Regions from separate parts of the Lactobacillus sp. ESL0700 genome, predicted to be linked through region 3. Evidence: predicted binding sites of a transcription regulator. Region 3 holds the regulator's gene; each other region holds the start of a gene.
What was found. The regulator LexA, encoded in region 3, represses DNA repair genes until DNA is damaged. The targets are predictions, from matches to a motif close to CNAACANNTGTTNG.

Region 1 (4,294 bases), 560 kb from region 3:
ACGATACTTCAAGCGCCCAAGCGTCTTAACTAGTTCAGGGTTCATCTTGTGAATCCCCAATTCCATTAATGCGCTTTCACCGGCCTCATAAATATCGTCATTGACTTCCTTACGAGCCTTATCCACCGTCTCTTCAATTCGAGCAGGGTGAATTCGACCATCTTTAACCAGCCGCTCCATTGCCCGTTTGGCAATTTCACGTCTAATTGCGTCAAAGCCGCTAAGAGTAACCACTTTAGGCGTATCATCAATAATTAAGTCAATACCTGTCAGCGCCTCAAATGAACGAATATTCCGGCCTTCACGACCAATAATTCGTCCCTTCATCTCTTCATTAGGCAAATCAACTACAGATACCGTGGTTTCAGCCACTGTATCTGCAGAACTACTTTGAATGGCATCAATGATTACTTGACGAGCGTAGTGGTCTGCTTTAGCAGCTACCTCTTCATTGCTGTCCTTAATCATTTCTGCTCGCTCTTTGACTAACTCATCAGCTAATTGGTCTAACACCAGCTTCTTAGCCTGCTGCTTGTCAAGGTGAGCAACTTCATACAACTTCTGTTGTCTTTGATCGACTAACTCAGCAGCAGTCTTAACTTTATCATTCAGTTCTTCCTGCTGTTTTTGTAGTTGATCCTTTTTCTGGTTGAGTTCATTCTCTTGTTCTTTAAGTAAAGAATTCTTATGATCAAGGGTATCTTCTCGTTGTTTCAGCCGATTATTGTCACGCGCAATTGTGTCACGCTTAACATTTAATTCGTCTTCCACCTTTTGCCGATAATCCTGAATTTTTTCTTGAGCTTCAAGAATTTTCTCTTTTTTAGTGTTTTCAGCACTTTGCTTTAAGGCCTCGGTAGCCTGCTTTTGCGCATTAACCTCGGTTTTTGCAGCAGCAACTTGTGCTTTTGCATCGGTTAAAATATGGTCAGCATCATTTTGCGCATTCTGGGCATTCTTTTCCCAAATGTGCTTGCGAATTGCATAACCAATTCCTAAGCCAATTATAATTGAAATAATAGCAACTGCGACGGGAATCAAAATTATATTTGTCATGATTACTATCGCCTTTTTTATTTTTTAGATTATTCACACAATATTAATGATAAAGAACCGCGGGACACATGTCAATCAACAAGAAAAAAACCTTGCCTTAAATTCCAAGGTCAAGGTTAATTTCTTCAACTCTATTTGCTTTTGTTGTCAGCTTCTTTTTGGGAAGCTTCCTTTGTCGCATTTTCATCTTTTGCTTTTTTAGCTTTAATTTTTTCCGGATCTTCACGGTCAGCGATTGATTTTTCATCAATGCCGTAAGCTTGGCGAACTTGATGTTGAACGTCATTATAAATATCTTGGTGTTCTTCAAGGTACTTCTTAGCGTTTTCTCGGCCTTGACCAATTCGCTCATTATTGTATGAGTACCACGAACCAGCCTTAGCAATAATATCCTTATCAGCTGCCATGTCGAGCAATTCCCCACTTTGAGAAATACCCTTACCATACATCATGTCGACTTCAGCAACCTTAAATGGTGGCGCAACCTTATTCTTGACCACCTTAATTTTTACTCGGTTACCAGTAATGTCGCCGCCAGTCTGCTTGATTTTTTCAGCGCGTCTAATTTCCAAACGAATTGTTGAATAAAATTTCAGAGCACGGCCACCAGGTGTGGTTTCAGGGTTACCGAACATGATACCAACTTTTTCCCGAATTTGATTGATAAAAATCGCAATAGTTTTGGTCTTATTAATATTACCGGAAAGCTTACGCAACGCCTGACTCATTAGTCGCGCCTGCAAACCCACGTGACTATCACCAATATCGCCGTCAATTTCAGCTTGCGGCACTAAGGCAGCAACAGAATCGACAATCAAAATATCAATGGCACCACTGGCAATCAAGGTATCGGCAATTTGCAATCCTTCCTCACCAGTATTCGGCTGTGACAAAATCAGCGCATCAACGTCAACGCCTAAAGCTTGCGCATATGCAGGATCCATTGCGTTTTCGGCATCGATATAAGCAGCGGTACCGCCACGTTTTTGAACTTCAGCAACAGCATGCAAAGCAACCGTCGTCTTACCAGAAGATTCAGGTCCATAAATTTCAATAATTCTTCCTCGTGGGTAACCGCCAACACCTAAAGCCGCATCAAGTGCCAGCGAACCGGACGGAACCGTCGAAATTTCGGTATCAGCCTTGTCGCCCATTCGCATTACGGCGCCTTTACCAAAATTCTTTTCAATTTTTTTCAATGCACTTTCCAGTGCCTTTTGTTTTTCGTCTTTGGCCAAGCGATTTGCCTCCTCTATTTAATACCAATTAATTATACTTTGATTTCTTGCTTATTTGCAAGGAAAACCGAACAAATGTTTATTCTTTTATCCCACATTATTAAGTACGCTAAAAGTCTCTTTTTTTACGAAAAAATTACTGGCGCAATCCTTTTGGCTGCAACCACTTTTGCAAAAGATTCAAAACTACGTCCGCCAGAATCGCCATTAACGCTGTTGGCACGGCACCAGCTAAAATAATCGCGCTACCATTAGTCGCATTTGTGCCCCTAATGATAATATCGCCTAACCCACCAGCACCAACAAACGAACCAATCGAGGTTATACCAATTGCAATCACAAGCGCATTTTTCAAGCCGGCAACAATAACAGACATTGATAGTGGCAGCTTTACCAAATATAAAAGCTGCAATCTTGTCATGCCCATTCCTTTTCCCGAATCAATTATGTTTCGATCGACATTGCGCATGCCCGTATAAGTATTCTTAATAATTGGCAATAGCGAATATAGCGTCACGGTGACAATTACCGTCATTACGCCGAGTCCCAGCCCAATCATGACAATTGAAAGTAGCGCCAAAGACGGAATCGTTTGAATAAAGTTAGCAATCTCAACCACAAAGTCACCTAAGTGGGCATTGCGAGAGATAAAAATGCCAACAGGAATGCCAATAATAGCCGCAAATAAAACACCATAAATTGAAATTAAAAATGTCCGATTAAATTGCGCTAGTACATAACTGCCATTGTGTTGATAATAATAGATAAACTGCTGCCATAACGATAATTTAGCCATTATTGCGCCTCCTTAAAGTAATGATGCTTAACTAAAAACTGGTGAGCGACCGTTGCGGGCTCAAGCAAATGATCATCAACTTGATAATTCATCGCCCGAATTTCATGAACATTAATATGACCAACCAATCGCGTCAATAATGGCTTCAGCTCTGGATGTTCGCGCAAGACATAATTATTAATCAACATCCCACAATTATACGGTGGAAAAAAGTGCTTGTTATCCTTAAGCAAATTCAAGTGGTAGCTATCAATTCGCCCATCAGTTGAATAACCAAGGATGACATTCATTTTGCCACTTTTAAGCGCCGAATATACTAGACCAATATTCATCGGATGCAACTTGCTAAAAGTAATGCCGTAAGCTGTCTGAAAGTTAGAATAGCCAACTCCAGGTGCATTAACCCACTCCGACGCAACCCCGACAGAAAACTTGTTCTGATATTTTTTTAAGTCAGAAATATTGTAAAGATGATCTTGTTTTTGTTCTTTTTGATTAACCATAAAAGCATAATTATTCGCAAAACCATACGTATGTAAATATGTTTGATCCCACCGCTTTTTAACTTCACGACGAACCGTGTCATTTGCTCTTTTAGAGTCTTTAATCGGTGCCATTAAAAGGTTAGCAGTCAGCTCACCACCGTCATAAGCGGCAGCCTGAATATCGGCGTCATGACGATATAACGCCTGATGCTGCATTGGTGCTGAGCCCAAATTATTCACAATAGTTGCTTTATACGGCGTTTCATGTTCAATCAATTGCGCAATAATATTCGCTACTATTTGTGATTCTGTTGTCGTCAATGCTGTAATGCGAATATTTTGGCTGCTGCCTTGACTGTCTGACAAGCCAGGCAAGCCACACGCGCTTGTAGCGACAGTTACAATTAAAATACTAACAATTAAAAATAATTTTTTGACTTGTTTTTTCATTTCTCGCACCCCCTATATTCCTTTCGGCGTTAATCTTTTTTCCAGTTTACCTAAGAGGTAATCAGTTAGTAACGCCAGAATAATTACAGGAATTGTGCCACCCAAAATCAAACTCGGCTGGTAGAGGCTTAACCCGTTGAAAATAAAATCACCTAAACCGCCGGCTCCAATATAGGAAGCCAGCGTTGCCCAGGCAATTACATAAATTGCCGATAATCTGATTCCGGCCATAATTACCGGCATTGCTAGTGGCAAGTCGACTTTCGTAA
Region 2 (4,294 bases), 210 kb from region 3:
TTTTATAGCTGCTTTTTTCTGTAATATTTAAAGGAGAAAACATGGATAAAAAAGATCAGTTTACTGATTGGGCAATTGAATTACAAAGCTTAGCTCAAGATGGCTTGGAGTATGGTCACGACAAATTTGACTTAGAGCGCTACGAACGAATTAGAGCTATTGCTACAGAAATGATGGCCGCTAAAACTGGTTTGCCACTCAAGCAGGTTAAGTCATTATTCAGCAGTGATGACGGTTACCAGACGCCTAAACTGGGCACTCGTGCAGCGATTTTTAAAGATGATCAAATTTTGCTAGTGCGAGAAACCACAGATGGTGCTTGGTCAATGCCTGGTGGCTGGTGCGAGCCTAATGTATCCGTTAAAGAGAATTGCATTAAAGAAGCCAAAGAGGAGTCAGGTCGTGACGTTGTTGCCGAACGAGTAATTACAATTCGCAACCACATACATACGATTCGCGGCGAGCGAGCAATTAATGTCATTGATGTTTTCTTCCTATGTCGTGAAGTTGGCGGCGAGTTTGTCAAAAACACGGAAACAACTGACTGTCGCTATTTCAGTCTTGAAGATCTACCTGAGTTATCAGCTGAGCGCAACAGTAAAGCAGAAATTAAAGCTTGCTTTGATGCATATCATGATCCGAACTGGCAAACGACTTTTGAATAAAATTCATGTAACTATAAAAAAGTACCAATAACTGTTACGCAGCAAATTAGCAGTTATTGGTACTTTTTATTTAATCTTTATTTTCCGTTTCAGAAATTTCATTTAAGGCATCACGCTGTTTTTTCTGATCGACGTGAGTGTATAAATCCGTGGCTGAGGTGCCTTTTTGTCCAAGCTGCTGTGCTACAAGCACCTGGTCCTTAGTCACGCCATAGAGCTCAGAAGCAAGGGTATGGCGCAACTTATGTGGTGTCAGTGGGTGACCAAAGCTAGCGGAATACTTGTTAACCATTTTTTCAATTGCATTAGTTGTCATTCTTTTTGTCTTTTGATGCCACCGAGTTAAGAAAAACGCAGTTTCCTTTTTAGTGGCTAAATAGCGCTCACGTCTAACTTTCTGATATTCAGTAATATAATCCAAAGTCCATTCAGCAATCGGCACACTGTCGCGCTGGCCACCTTTACGCGTAACATCGAGCGTAGCCTTTTTCAAATTTAAATCTGACAAGTTAACGCCGGCACATTCAGAAACTCGAATTCCAGTTCCCAAAATTAAAGCAATAATTGCCATATCGCGTTCTTTATTTATTTTAAAACTCGGCAAGGCCTGCTTATTGCAATGTTGTTCATATTCATTTTCAATAAAATCAAGAAACTGATACTTTAACTTTCCAATGTACATATGCGACTCAAGGATATGTGCTCGATAGTTTAACGTCTTTGTGTTGTTAAGTGAGTCGATTTTGAGCATCACGTTACGCTCAAAATAAGGCTGACCATCATTATTGTCAGCAGTAATCGTTAAAAATTTAAATAGGGAACGTAAGGCATTAATTGAGCGATTAATCGTTGTCGGTGAATTTAAATGTCCTTGCTGATTTTTAACGTGGCCTAAATAATTAATGTACAACATAATGTCATTGCGTCGCAAATTTGCTAGTGTAGTAATGTCAATATCCCGATTATCCGCTGCAGAGGAAATTCCTTCTTGGCGCAGCCAATCAAAAAAGCGTCGTATTTCTGTTAAATATTGGTAAGTGGTTGTTAATGAATGGTTGGTGCCGAAATTATATTCCTTAACAAAATCCGGCATGCCTGTAAGCTCAGCTTCAATTAAGTCTAAATACTTTTTGGTTTCCACAAATATGTTCTCCTTGATAGTTTATTGTCATTAATAATTATAAAGCAAAAGTAGAATGTATGTTCGAATTTTTGACTATGAAAAATGATATAAAAGAGAAGAGGAGGGAGAAAAGTAGGATTCGTGGTATTGCCGTTATTAAGTTATTAAGTCGACAAATTATTTCCTGGCATGCAATTTCATCTTTTGAGACAAAATTATTTTTTCAGCATTTGTGTTTGCTCCCAAGTTTTAAAATTTAAATACTGATTGATTTTTTAATTGGCTAAAAAATTATTAATTATTGATTGTCAGTTAAATTAATTTAGCTAAAACCTTGTAAGACAGCTCTTTATACCTATCATTAAAATTATAGTTTTAATGATAGCAGCCAAAAAATACTTATAATAACGGCCACGTCCGCAATAAAACTAATGACTCATTTCTTCTATATATAATACAAAATAAAATCCTTGCATTAAAAAATTCAGTCATTACTACTTTACACTTTAATTATTACTAACAACTAGCAAATTCAAACTAACTGGATTAACAGGTTATCAGTTATCAGCCAAAATAATTTTATTTGGCCGTAGAATTGCAATCTCAGCAGTTAAATAAATTCTGTATGAACTCAAATTGAGTTTTTTTATTCAAATACCGTTGCATGATCTGATTATTTACAATAAACCATAATTTAAAGTCAGTCAGTGATGACTCTTCTGAATAATAATTATTTTTCTAAATAACTTTACATAATATATATTATACGAAGTAACATCAAGAATAATTTTAGCATTTACTCTTTTATATTCCTCTTCTTAACTTGCTACCCCGTAATTTTTTCTTGCAAAGATAATAGCTACTTAATCGTTGATATAACTGGATAAATTTGCCAAAACAAGTTGCTGACACGCTAAACTCACCAGATTAAAATTAATAATTACTTACTTAAACCAAGTAAATATTTAATTTGAAAGTCATTTAAGGATCCTATATTTTAAAAATTATAAAATTTAAGCGATTACTAGGCAAAAATTAAATACATTGCATTTAATAATTAACTATACTTTAATCTTTTTGTTTACCTTTCCCATGTGACAAGCAATTACGCCATTTAAGATAATATTTGCCACTTTTTCCCTTTTTTATTTTAAGTTGAATTTTTCTAGGTGCATTTTTATTTAAATTTTTAGCAAAATGTCCTACAATACTATCTGGGGTTTTTAAAAATAATTTTTAATTTCAATTCGGTTACTTGAAATTAAAGATTATACTTATTATTCTTAACATTTTATTTTATAATCTTGAATAGAGATTATTTTTTTGAAAGGGTTGATTTATTCCATGAGTATAAATTTAGGAAAAGAAATATGCCGTCGACGACGTGAACAAAAACTGACACAGGAGGATCTCGCTGAATTAAGTGATTTGTCAGTTAACTTTATCTCACGTCTTGAACGTACTAAGAACCAAAACATTAGTATTCAAAAGCTTGATTCAATCGCCAGAGCTTTAAATACAACAACACCAGATATTATCATGAACGCTTACCGCTTCAAAGAAGTTAAGGTAGAAAATCATCAAGATAATACTCCAGTTTTCATTAAGAAGGTTCTTAACGAATTAAGAAAAATGGCTCCTGAAAAGGCTGAACGCGTATGCAAGTCTTTCATTATCTTAGCCAAAGAAATTAACAAAGATTAATTTTCAAAAATCAAAAAAGACGAAGTAGGATCAATTCCCTACTTCGTCTTTTTTGTTATTCAATTTTAGTTAAAGGCTTCAGTTAGCGGCGGGACAACTTGCTTCTTACGCGAAACAACTCCTGGTAAGCTAATTTCTGAGTCAGTAACCTTACCAAAGGCCTTTTCAAATGCTGCTTGAGCTTCATCTGAGCCTACTACAAGAGCAGTTGAATCAGAATCAAGGACATTGGTAATTAACAGCATAAACATGTCGTAGTTGTTAGCATCTGATGCTGCTTGCATTGCTTTTAAGAAAGCATCTTTGCGTTCCATTGCTTCTGGCAAGTCAACAACGTTAATTTGAGCAACCCGAACATTCTTGCCGTTAAGGGCAAAGCTCTTGGCATCTAAATCAATTAAGTCTTCTTCTGACTTAGATGCAATGTTAGTACCAGCCTTTAATTCGTCAAGACCATAAGTCTTGTAATCAACACCGGCGATCTTAGCTAAAGCTTCAACAGCTTCGTGGTCGTCATCAGTAGTAGTTGGTGACTTGAGCAGCAAAGTATCGGAAATAATTGCTGACAACATAATTCCAGCAATGTTTTGCGGAATTTCTACACCAAAGTGTTTGTACAACTTCCACATAATTGTACTTGTACAACCAACAGGCTCTGCTAAATAAAACAATGGTGCACTAGTATCAAAGTTCATAATCCGGTGGTGGTCAACAACGTGGGTTACTGTCACCTGATCAATGTCAGATACACTCTGTTGCGGCTCATTGTGGTCAACCAGCATTACCTTGTCAACCTCATTGG
Region 3 (4,294 bases):
TGCTAAGATATTAAAGGTGTAAGCATTTAGCTGCACTAAGAGTTATGGGTGTTCCGCTGACGCAGGTAGCGTTAATGAATGCCGAAAGAGGAGAAAACTATGGATCCATTAATTCAAGAATTGACTAAAGAACAATTACGTGATGATATTCCTGACTTCCGCGCTGGTGACACTGTTCGTGTTCACGTTCGCGTTGTTGAAGGTACTCATGAACGTATCCAGATGTTCGAAGGTGTCGTAATTAAGAGAAAGGGTGCTGGCATTGCTGCAACTTACACTGTTCGTAAGATTGCTTCTGGTGTTGGTGTTGAACGTACTTTCCCAGTTAACGACCCACGTGTTGCTAAGGTTGATGTATTACGTCACGGTCGTGTACGTCGTGCTAAGCTTTACTACTTACGTGAACGTCATGGTAAGTCTGCAAGAATCGCAGAAAAGCGTCGTTAATTCACGCTTTACCATTCAAAAAGAACCATCTTTTAAAGAAGATGGTTCTTTTTTTATTTCTTGTGGTACTATAAAAATATGTTGCGATAATTGGAGGATGATAATATGAGTGAACCGTTTCTAATGCAATTTGATGCTAATCCACATGCTGTACTTGATCCCGATCATGAACGCGATAAGCTGAATTATCATTTTCCTAAAAAATTGTTGTTTGCATTTATTACTTCTGAGGCAATTGCTGATTTTTTGTCTCAATATCCGCATCGCAAGCTGGGTCATTATGATTGCTTTGACGGTGAGACGCCAATCTATGAAGTTGCTTTCGGTAATGAAAAAGTTACTTTCTGTCAAGCTAAAATCGGTGCCTCAGCTGCTGTCGAACTACTTGATTGGCTGATTAGTTATGGTGTCAAGCAGGTTTTAGCAATTGGCTCAGCTGGAAGCTTGGTTGATTTACCCGAAAACTATTTTTTAGTTCCTGTGAAAGCAATCAGGGATGAGGGCACATCATTTCATTATCTGGCTCCTAGCAACATGATTGATTTGCATTCGGATTATTTATCGCGAGTAGAACAATTGATGGCAGAAAATGACTACAAGATTAAAGAAGTCATTACTTGGACGACCGATGGCTTTTTCCGCGAAACAAAAGACAAGGTGAGTCAGTTTAAACAGCTGGGTGCTTCCTGCGTTGAAATGGAATGTGCAGCAATGGCAGCGTGCGCAAACTTTCGCCACGTTGATTTTGCGCAAATCTTGTTTACGGCCGACTCTTTAAGTAATTTAGAAAAGCATGAGGATCGTGGCTGGGGTAGGGATGCCCACGAGTTAGCCTTACAATTAGCAGCACAAATTTTGGCAAAAATCTAGAATAACGCTTGTGAAATATGTTAATGTGAAACCAGCGTGAAACTACATAGATTTCACAATCTACAAAAGCAAAAGCTGATATAATAGTGATTATAGATAATTTAACCCTGAAACTTTGTGAAGCCTAAACAGCAAGTGAATGTGGAAAGTCTCAAATGTCTTGAAATGAAAGCGATAATACGTGATGAAATATCCAGAATGGTTAATTACAAAAGTGCAAAAAAGAGCACAGGGAATGAAATTAGAAGGATTAAATGAGGGTGCAGGACCAGAAAATCCGGCCTTAATGATTGTTGGCGAAGCTCCAGGACGTGATGAAATTGTCTCGCACGTTCCGTTTCATGGTAGTTCGGGTAAGGAATTAATGAAGTCTTTGGCATTAATTGGTTTAACGCGCGACGATGTTTATATCACTAGCGTCGTTCGTAGTCGGCCATATGCTACTAAAACGGTTTTCAGTAAGAAAGAAAATAAAGAGGTCATTAAGCAGCCAAATCGCAAGCCAACTAAGAAGGAAGTTTTGGCTCATGCACCATTTTTTGATTATGAAATTGCGCATGTTCAGCCTAAAATTATCGTTACTGTTGGCGGCACCGCAATCGAACGCTTACTTGGCCCTGGCCACAGCATTTCGCAAGAACACGGGCAAGTAATTGCGCAAACGCCAATTTTGCAGTTGAATGCTGCTGAAGATGGCTATGAGTGGTCAACGGAAAAATATACGGTGATAATGGAATATCATCCGGCAGCGGTTTTTTATAATCGGAAATTGACGGAAACTATTAAAGAGGATTGGCTCGCACTGAAGCCATATTTAGATAATCAAAAAGACTAGAATGAAAATCCTAGTCTTTTTGAGGTTAATTAATATTATTGCGGTAAAGGCCAACTACCTTACCTAAGATTTGCACGCGGTCAAGAATAATCGGTGCCATTGTGTCATTTTCTGGTTGCAAGCGGTAATGGGTCTTTTCTTTATAAAAGCGCTTGACTGTTGCCTCGTTTTCTTCGGTCATTGCGACAACAATTTCACCATTAATTGCGGAACTTTGCTTACGTACGATAACGTTGTCACCGTTTAAGATACCAGCATTAATCATGCTTTCGCCGTGCACTTTTAACATAAATAGGTCACCAGCGTCATTAGCTAAGTCTGGTGGAAGGGGGAAGTAGTCTTCAATATCTTCAACGGCTAAAATTGGTTGCCCAGCAGTAACAACACCGACAACTGGGATTTCGCTCGGCTTAATTCCTAATGCCCGTTTGCCTTCTGTTGTAATTTCCAAAGCTCGCGGCTTAGTGGCGTCTTTAATTAGTAAACCTTTGCGCTCTAAACGAGATAGGTGCCCGTGAACTGTTGAGGTCGAAGATAAATTAACTGCGGCACAGATTTCACGCACAGTAGGGGGAAAACCACGGTCTGCCACGGTTTCATAAATATAGCGTAATATTTCTAATTGTTTGGAATCATGATTAACAGGCATAATTGCTCCCCATTACTATAAGATAAAATTTCTATAAGGTAAGTTTACCAAAAAGTTTTGCTAAATACAAACAAATGTTCTAAGAACTTAAACTTTTTTTCTTGGGATAAATAGGGTAGACTTTTTTAATAGAGGTGTAAAAATGACTAAAGATGAAGAAAAGAAATCAATCGATCGCATTAATGAATTATATCGTAAAAAAAAGGCTGGCAATTTAACTAAAGAAGAGGAAGAAGAACGTAAAAAATTACATCAAGAATTTTTGAAAAACTTCCGCGCTAGTTTTAAACAAAATATTGAAGATATGGTAATCATTGATAAAAATGGTAAAGAAATCACGTCTGAAAAGGCAAAACAAGCACAAAGGCGCAAAGGTTTAAGAAAAGATTAATTTTAACCTTTAAATTTTAGGCAAGTTTAGGTAAGATATAACTATTGGATATTTTGAGGAGTTAATTTTTATGAATTTGGCATTAGCAATTGTTTTAATCATTGTTGCATTGTTAGTCGGCCTTGTTGGTGGCTTTTACGGTGCAAGATCATATATGAAAAAGTATTTTAAGGAAAATCCACCAATCAGTGAAGATATGATTGTTGCGATGATGTCACAAATGGGACAAAAACCATCTGCCAAGAAGGTTAACCAAGTGATGAACATGATGAAGCATCAAAATAATTAATCTTGAGATTGACTAGCAAAGACGGGGATTGTTCCCCGCCTTTTTTGGTTTGGTGTTGGGTCAGATAGGAATAAAAATGGGAATATTTTTTAAATTAGGTTGGTTTTTTAAAAAGGAAAAGAAACGCTATTTAGTCGGCATTACATTTTTAGCACTAACTTCGGTAGTTAATTTAGTACCACCGCGGATATTGGGCTTGATGGCGGATCAGCTTGACCAAGGACATATTAGTTGGGCACAATATGGTGTCCTAATTTTAGCGATCATTGCGGCAGCGCTATTGTTATATGGCTTCCGTTATTTTTGGCGCAAACAAATTTGGGGTGGCGCAGCCGAGTTAGAGCGGCAATTACGTTCAAAATTATTTAACCACTTCATGGAAATGGACCGGACGTTTTATCAGCGTCACCGAACCGGTGACTTGATGGCGCACGCAACAAATGATGTCTCGGCAATTCAAGATGTTGCTGGCGCGGGCGTTTTGACTTTGGTCGATTCGCTAATTATGAGTGTCTCAACCATGATTGCGATGATTATTTTCGTTGACTGGCGGTTAACGATTTTGGCGTTATTGCCGTTGCCGGTTTTGGCATGGGGTGCATGGCAGTTGGGTAACCAGCTGCATGATGCCTTTGATAAGTCACAGGCCGCGTTCTCACGGTTAAATAATAAGACGCAAGAATCAGTTTCTGGGATTAAAGTTATCAAAACTTTCGGTCAAGGAGCTGAAGATACGGCTGCGTTTGACCAGATGGTTGATGACACGATCAAGATTAATAAAAAAGTCTTCAAATGGGATGCATTGTTTGACCC

Region 1: a site for LexA is predicted at 2,363-2,376, ahead of recA (recombinase RecA). Genes of this name have one in related genera too.
Region 2: a site for LexA is predicted at 1,859-1,872, ahead of xerS (tyrosine recombinase XerS). Genes of this name have one in related genera too.

The regions. Positions count from the first base shown of each region.
Region 1 covers NZ_CP113930.1:632,696-636,989, reverse strand. The annotation lists gene rny (ribonuclease Y) at 1-1,056, opposite strand, end outside; gene recA (recombinase RecA) at 1,188-2,294, opposite strand; gene OZX63_RS03330 (ABC transporter permease) at 2,431-3,090, opposite strand; gene OZX63_RS03325 (glycine betaine ABC transporter substrate-binding protein) at 3,090-4,034, opposite strand; gene OZX63_RS03320 (ABC transporter permease) at 4,038-4,294, opposite strand, start outside.
Region 2 covers NZ_CP113930.1:986,239-990,532, reverse strand. The annotation lists gene OZX63_RS04720 (NUDIX hydrolase) at 42-665, shown strand; gene xerS (tyrosine recombinase XerS) at 736-1,806, opposite strand; gene OZX63_RS04710 (helix-turn-helix transcriptional regulator) at 3,133-3,492, shown strand; gene OZX63_RS04705 (manganese-dependent inorganic pyrophosphatase) at 3,558-4,294, opposite strand, start outside.
Region 3 covers NZ_CP113930.1:1,196,737-1,201,030, reverse strand. The annotation lists gene rplS (50S ribosomal protein L19) at 100-447, shown strand; gene OZX63_RS05675 (nucleoside phosphorylase) at 553-1,317, shown strand; gene OZX63_RS05670 (uracil-DNA glycosylase) at 1,502-2,152, shown strand; gene lexA (transcriptional repressor LexA) at 2,178-2,801, opposite strand; gene OZX63_RS05660 (DUF896 domain-containing protein) at 2,944-3,192, shown strand; gene OZX63_RS05655 (YneF family protein) at 3,263-3,481, shown strand; gene OZX63_RS05650 (ABC transporter transmembrane domain-containing protein) at 3,558-4,294, shown strand, end outside.